Collimonas fungivorans: one gene and its partner. The protein of the gene in region 1 interacts with the protein of each later gene in a pairwise test. Links are inferred from orthologs where the notes say so. Each region holds a gene or a part of one and is shown in the gene's direction. Other genes may lie near its edges.

What was found.
Region 2: the proteins of CFter6_RS21690 (region 1) and CFter6_RS17265 interact in binary tests that used the Escherichia coli proteins (3 or more experiments, as listed by UniProt). The link is inferred for Collimonas fungivorans from one-to-one orthologs.

The regions. Positions count from the first base shown.
Region 1 is NZ_CP013232.1:4,962,277-4,965,827, forward strand. The notes cover bases 189-3,165. They hold CFter6_RS21690 (glutamate-5-semialdehyde dehydrogenase), read left to right. Parts: upstream 189-1,032; coding sequence 1,033-2,298; downstream 2,299-3,165. Other genes in these bases: holA (DNA polymerase III subunit delta), read left to right, coding at 189-1,024; CFter6_RS21695 (CopD family protein), read left to right, coding at 2,381-2,803; CFter6_RS21700 (2-hydroxychromene-2-carboxylate isomerase), read left to right, coding at 2,823-3,165. In the rest of the region: more of holA, read left to right, coding at 8-188; more of CFter6_RS21700, read left to right, coding at 3,166-3,425. UniProt on the Escherichia coli protein: Catalyzes the NADPH-dependent reduction of L-glutamate 5-phosphate into L-glutamate 5-semialdehyde and phosphate. The product spontaneously undergoes cyclization to form 1-pyrroline-5-carboxylate.
Region 2 is NZ_CP013232.1:3,995,655-3,999,195, reverse strand. What follows is about bases 351-3,349. They hold CFter6_RS17265 (sulfate/molybdate ABC transporter ATP-binding protein), read left to right. Parts: upstream 351-1,305; coding sequence 1,306-2,394; downstream 2,395-3,349. Other genes in these bases: CFter6_RS17260 (CysB family HTH-type transcriptional regulator), read left to right, coding at 2,405-3,349; cysW (sulfate ABC transporter permease subunit CysW), read left to right, coding at 404-1,309. Outside these bases: sulfate ABC transporter permease subunit CysT, read left to right, coding at 1-340; more of CFter6_RS17260, read left to right, coding at 3,350-3,397. UniProt on the Escherichia coli protein: Part of the ABC transporter complex CysAWTP involved in sulfate/thiosulfate import. Responsible for energy coupling to the transport system.

The DNA.
Region 1 (3,551 bases):
CCTGTACATGCAACTGCGGTTTGACGCGCTCGACGGCCATTTGGCGAAAACCCTGGCGCCCTTGTACGTAATCACCAGCGACGAGCATCTGCTGGCGCTGGAGGCATCCGACAAGATACGCAAGAGCGCACGCGGCAACGGCTGCAGCGAGCGCGACGTGCTGGTAGTCGACCGCAGCTTCAAATGGGGGGAGCTGCTGGCGGCCAACCAGTCGCAATCGCTGTTCGGCGACAAAAAGCTGATCGAGCTGCGCATCCCGACCGGCAAGCCGGGCAAGGATGGCGGCCAGGCTTTGCAAAGCTATACGGCGACGCTCAATCCGGACAACGTCACCATCATCAGCCTGCCCAAGCTTGACTGGGCCACCCAGAAAGCTGCCTGGGTCGCAACCCTGCAACAGAACGCGGTCTATATTGATATTCCTCTAGTGGAGCGGGCGCACCTGCCGAACTGGATCGGCGTCCGCCTGGCGGCCCAGCAACAGAGCGCGGATCGCCAGTCTCTGGATTTCATCGCCGACCGGGTCGAAGGCAACCTGCTAGCGGCGCACCAGGAAATCCAGAAGCTGGCCTTGCTGCACCCCCCCGGCAAACTGAGCTTCGAACAGTGCCACGATGCAGTGCTCAACGTCGCGCGCTATGATGTATTCAAGCTGAATGAAGCAATGCTGGTGGGCGATACCGCGCGCCTGGTGCGCATGATGGACGGACTGAAAGGTGAAGGCGAAGCGCTGCCGCTGGTGCTGTGGGCGGTTTCCGAGGAAATCCGCACCTTGCTGAAATTGAAATCCGCGGCTGCCCAGGGCCGTCCGATACCGGCGCTGCTGAAGGAATACCGCATCTGGGGACCGCGCGAAAGGCTGATGGAACCGGCGCTGCGGCGCCTGAGCCTGGCGACATTGGAAGCGGCTTTGAAAGATGCGGCGCAAGTCGACAAGATGGTAAAAGGCTTGCGTGCCAAAGCCTTTTCCGGCGATGCCTGGGACGCTTTGCTGCAGTTGGGTCTAAAAGTCGCACATACTTGATAGAGCATATGGATATCCAACAATACATGACCGAAGTCGGACAACGCGCACGCGCCGCATCGCGCGCCATGGCGCGTGCCGACACTGCCGTCAAGAACCGCGCGCTGAGCCTGATCGCCGCCGCCATCCGGCGCGACGCAGACCTGCTGCGCGCGGCCAACCAGGTCGATCTCGAAACAGCGCGCGCCAACGGCCTGGCGCCGGCCATGCTGGACCGCCTGACGCTGTCTGAGCAAGCCATCGCCACCATGATCGCCGGACTCGAACAGATTGTCGCCCTGCCCGATCCGATCGGCGAAATATCGAACATGAAATACCGTCCTACCGGCATCCAGGTCGGCCAGATGCGGGTGCCGCTGGGCGTGATCGGCATCATTTACGAAGCCCGGCCCAATGTCACGGTGGATGCAGCAGGCCTGTGCATCAAGAGCGGCAACGCCACCATCTTGCGCGGCGGCTCGGAAGCGCACCATTGCAACCAGGCGCTGGCCAGGCTGGTGCAAGAAGGCCTGGCCGGCGCCGGCCTGCCGCAAGATGCGGTGCAGGTGGTCGACACTACCGACCGCGCCGCGGTGGGCGCCCTGATCACCATGCCGCAATACGTCGACGTTATCGTGCCGCGCGGCGGCAAGGGCCTGATCGAACGCCTGATCAAGGAGGCCACGGTGCCGATGATCAAGCATCTCGACGGCATCTGCCACGTCTACATCGACGACCAGGCCGATCTCGACAAGGCCGTGAAGATTGCCTTCAATGCCAAATGCCATCGTTACGGCACTTGCAACACCATGGAAACCTTGCTGGTGGCGCGCGCGGTTGCGCCGCAGGTTTTGCCGCAGCTGGCCAAGCTGTACCAGGGCAAGGAAGTCGAACTGCGCGCCGACGATGAAGCGCGCGCCATCCTGGCCGGTTATCCTCACCTGGCTGCCGCCAGCGAGGAAGACTGGCGCACCGAGTACCTGGCGGCGATCCTGGCGGTCAAGGTGGTTGCCGATGTGGATGAAGCAATCGCCCACATCAATACCTATTCATCGCAGCACACCGACAGCATCGTCACCGAGAACCATTCGCGCGCCATGCGCTTCCTGCGCGAAGTCGATTCGGCATCGGTCATGATCAATGCTTCGACCCGCTTTGCCGACGGTTTCGAATTCGGCCTCGGCGCCGAGATCGGTATCTCCAACGATAAGCTGCATGCGCGCGGACCGGTCGGCCTGGAAGGCCTGACTTCGCTAAAATATGTGGTGTTCGGGCACGGCGAAGTACGCGAATAAAATACGGCGGGCGGCAGTCAGGCCGATACCGCCGTCCCCATGCAACCGAATTTCCCTTCCCGCAATAAAAAAAGGAAACACCATGCTTTGGATCAAATCGCTGCATATTGTCTTCATCGCATCATGGTTTGCCGGTTTGTTTTATTTACCGCGTATCCTGGTCAACCTGGCGCAGGAAACCGATACTGCCGCCACCACAAGGTTGCTGCTGATGGCGCGCAAGCTGTATCGCTTCACGACGATGCTGGCGCTGCCGGCGATTGTCTTCGGCGCCTGGCTGTGGCTGGGTTATGGCATAGGCAAAGGTCCGGGCAACGGCTGGCTGCATGCCAAGCTGTTCCTGGTGATTCTCGTGATCGGCTATCACCATGCCTGCGGCAGCCTGCTGAAGAAATTTGAAAACGGGGCGAATACCCGCAGCCATGTCTGGCTGCGCTGGTTCAATGAAGTGCCGGTCCTGCTGCTGCTCGCGATCGTCATCCTGGTGGTTGTCAAACCGTTCTAAGCCCATCCGAGGATCAGCCATGAGCAAGCTCTGTGAATATTATTTTGCCCCGCACTCGCCATTCGCCTACCTGGGCCATACGCGCCTGGTGGCGTTGTCCAGGCAATACGACGTCAAGGTCGCATTAAAGCCCTGCGACTTGTCCAGGGTCTTCAATACCTCCGGCGGCTTGCCGCTGGCCAAACGGGCGCCCCAGCGCCAGGCTTACCGGCTGGAAGAGCTGCGGCGCTGGAGCGAATACCTGCAGCTGCCGCTCAACCTGCAGCCGACGTTTTTCCCGGTGCAGAGCGACGACGCCGCAAAACTGATCATCGCCGGCCAGCTGGCGCACGGCACGGAAGCCGCCCTGGCGCTGACCGGCGCTATAATGCGCGCAGTCTGGGCCGAACAGCGCAATATCGCCGACCACGCCACCTTGGCTGCGATCGCCTCGGAACTGGGGCACGATGGCAAGACCTTGCTGAAATCGGCGGAAACCGCCAGCGTCCAGAGCGAATTCGACCGTTTTACCGAGGAAGCCATTTCCGCCAGCATCTTTGGCGCTCCCTGGTATGTAGTCGACGGCGAAGCGTTCTGGGGCCAGGACCGGCTGGATTTCGTGGAACGTGCTTTCGCCAGATGAATTGTTTTGTAAGGTGGGCACATCGTGCCCACCAGAATACGGGTCCATACGGCTCCCAAACAGGTAGGTGCGTGGAGTCAATTCACGCGTGGGCACGATAGGCCCACCCTACGCAAAATTGTAGTA
Region 2 (3,541 bases), 970 kb from region 1 along the record:
GAAGGAGCTGGAAGAAGCGGCCGCCAGCCTGGGCGCCAATCATTGGCAGACTTTTACCCGGGTAATTTTCCCAACGGTATTCCCGGCCTTGCTGACCGGTTTTGCACTGTCCTTTGCCCGCGCTACCGGCGAGTACGGTTCGGTCATCTTCATCGCCGGCAATATGCCGATGGTGTCGGAGATCACTCCCTTGTTCATCATTACCAAGCTGGAGCAATACGACTATGCCGGCGCGACCGCGATTGCAGTGGTGATGCTGACAGCGTCGTTCCTGCTGCTGCTGGCGATCAACGTTTTGCAAGCCTGGACCCGCAAGCGCGGCCAGTCGGTCAAAGTCTAGGAGCCGGACGTGAGTGCAACCGCCAGCAATTTTGACTCGCCCGTCAATCCGGCCACTGCTGCAGTGCCCGCTGCCAGGCCACAAGCCAGGGGCGAACCGGTCCATGTTCCCAACGCTACCCTGGAGCCGCTGTGGGTGCGCACATTGCTGATGACAGTGGCGCTGCTGTTCCTGGCCCTGTTCCTGGTGGTGCCGTTGCTGTCGGTATTTGCCGAAGCGTTCAAGAAGGGCTGGGAAGCTTATCTCGCGGCCATCATCGAGCCGGATGCGATCAGCGCCATCAAGCTGACCTTGCTGACCGCCGCGATTGCGGTGCCGCTCAACCTGGTGTTCGGCGTCGCCGCCTCGTGGACCATCGCCAAGTTCGAATTCCGCGGCAAGAATATCTTGCTGACGCTGATCGATTTGCCGTTTTCGGTTTCGCCGGTGATTTCCGGCCTGATTTATGTGCTGCTGTTCGGCGCCCAGGGCTGGTTCGGCCCATGGCTGCGCGAACACGACATCAAGATACTGTTTGCGGTGCCGGGCATCGTGCTGGCGACAGTGTTCGTCACCTTTCCCTTCGTTGCGCGCGAACTGATTCCGCTGATGCAGGCGCAGGGCAGCGAGGAAGAGGAAGCGGCGCTGGTGCTGGGCGCCTCCGGCTGGAAGACATTCCGCTATGTGACCTTGCCGAATATTAAGTGGGGGCTGCTGTATGGCGTGATCTTGTGCAATGCGCGCGCCATGGGCGAGTTCGGTGCGGTGTCGGTGGTGTCCGGCCACATTCGTGGCGAGACCAACACCATCCCCTTGCAGGTCGAGATTCTCTATAACGAATACAACTTCCAGGCAGCGTTTGCCGTGGCTTCGCTGTTGGCGTTTCTGGCGCTGCTGACGCTGGCGTTGAAATCGTTCATCGAATGGCGTTTGCGCGAGACGGTATTGCCGCACGGCGCCGCGCATCAATCAGGACAGGAGCAGGCATGAGCATCCAGGTAAGCAACATCAACAAGCGCTTCGGTGAGTTTGTCGCACTGAACAATGTATCGCTGGAATTCCCCACGGGCGAACTGACTGCGCTGCTGGGGCCTTCGGGCTGCGGCAAGACCACTCTGCTGCGCATCATCGCCGGCCTCGAAGCGCAAGACAGCGGCCAGGTCTTGCTGGAAGGCGAAGACGCTTCTTCGCGCCATGTGCGCGAGCGCCAGGTCGGTTTCGTGTTCCAGCACTATGCGCTGTTCAAGCACATGACCGTGTTTGAAAACATCGCCTTCGGCCTGCGCGTCAAGCCGCGCGCTCAGCGTCCAAGCGACAGCGCGATCCGGGAAAAAGTGACCAGTTTGCTGGAACTGGTGCAGCTGGACTGGCTGGCAGACCGTTATCCGCCGCAATTGTCAGGCGGCCAGCGCCAGCGCATAGCACTGGCGCGGGCATTGGCGGTGGAACCGCGCGTGCTGCTGCTGGACGAGCCGTTCGGCGCGCTCGACGCCAAGGTGCGCAAGGAATTGCGGCGCTGGCTGCGGCGCCTGCATGACGAATTGCATGTCACCAGCATTTTCGTCACCCACGACCAGGAAGAAGCGCTGGAAGTGGCGGACCAGATCGTGCTGATGAACAAGGGCAATGTGGAACAGGTAGGCGCGCCGCAGCAGGTATATGAGAATCCGGCTTCGCCTTTCGTCTACGGTTTCCTCGGTAACGTCAACCTGTTCCACGGCCGCGTGCACCAGGGCGTGCTGGATACCGGCGGCGCCAGTTTCGAGGCGCCGGAACACGCTGCGGCGCAGGACGCGCAAGGCATCGGCTACGTGCGGCCGCACGACCTCGAAATCGACCGCTACAGCGCCGGCGCTGAAGGCATCGTGGTGCAGCTGCGCCGCGCCCATGCGATCGGACCGCTGGCACAGCTGGAACTGGAGCGCAGCGACGGCGCCGAAGGTGCGGATAACGGCCTGATCGAAGCGGTGATTTCCAGCGAGCGCTTCAAGCAGCTCGATTTAAAAGATGGCGAAACCCTGGTGGTGCGTCCGCGCCGCCTGCAAGTTTTCGTCGATCAGCAAGCAACACGCTAAGGAGAATATTATGAATTTCCAGCAACTACGTTCTATCCGCGAAGCAGCGCGTTGCGGTTTCAACCTGACCGAAGTAGCAAATGTTTTGTTTACTTCGCAGCCTGGCGTCAGCCGCCAGATCCGCGAGCTGGAAGAAGAGCTCGGCGTCGATATTTTCATCCGCAACGGCAAGCGCCTGATCGGCCTGACCGATCCCGGCAAGGGCATCCTGAAGATCGTCGAAAGGCTGTTGCAGGAAGCCGAGAATCTGCGCCAGGCCAGCCAGGAGTATTCGGGCGAAACCAGCGGCACCTTGACGGTTGCCGCTACCCATACGCAGGCGCGTTATGCGTTGCCGCGCGTGGTGCAGGGCTTCCGCGCCAGTTTCCCGGATGTCCGCATCGCCCTCCAGCAAAGCTCGCCGGAACATATCGCCGACTGGGTGATATCGGGCAAGGCCGACGTCGGCATCGCCACCGAGGGCCTGACCCAGTTCAAGGAACTGATTTCCTTCCCATGCTATGAATGGAGCCATGTGCTGGTGGTGCCGGAGCATCATCCTTTGCTGGAGATCAGCGGACCGATCAGCCTGGCCGACCTGGCGGCTTACCCCTTGATTACCTACGATATCGGTTTCACCGGCCGCGGCCATATCGACGATGCATTCAGGACTGCCGGCATCACGCCGGATATCGTGCTGACCGCGATGGATTCCGACGTCATCCAGCAGTACGTGTCGCTCGGCCTCGGCGTCGGCCTGGTGGCTTCGATGGCGACCGAGCATACGCGCCAGAACGGCCTGCGCTCGATCGAGGTGTCGCATCTGCTGGCGTCCAATGTAACCCGGCTGGCAGTGCGGCGCGGCGCCTACCTGCGCTCTTACACCTACGATTTCATCTTGCAGTTTGCGCCGCAGCTGAAGCGTGAAGATATCGTCGAAGCATTGCAGGCGGAGCCGCACAGCGCCGGCAGCAACAGCGTACACAAGGCTGATTTTGAACAACGCATCCTGAAAATCGCCTGAGCCGAGCGCCGCTTCTAAACCTGCTTGAGCAGGGTCTGGGTCACGTTCTTGTCATATTCAGACGCTACGATTTCGTTTGTCTCCTCCGTTCCTCCTCGGGTTCGGATTTAGCCCGCTGCCGCAAGGCCAGCGGGCTTTTTCTTT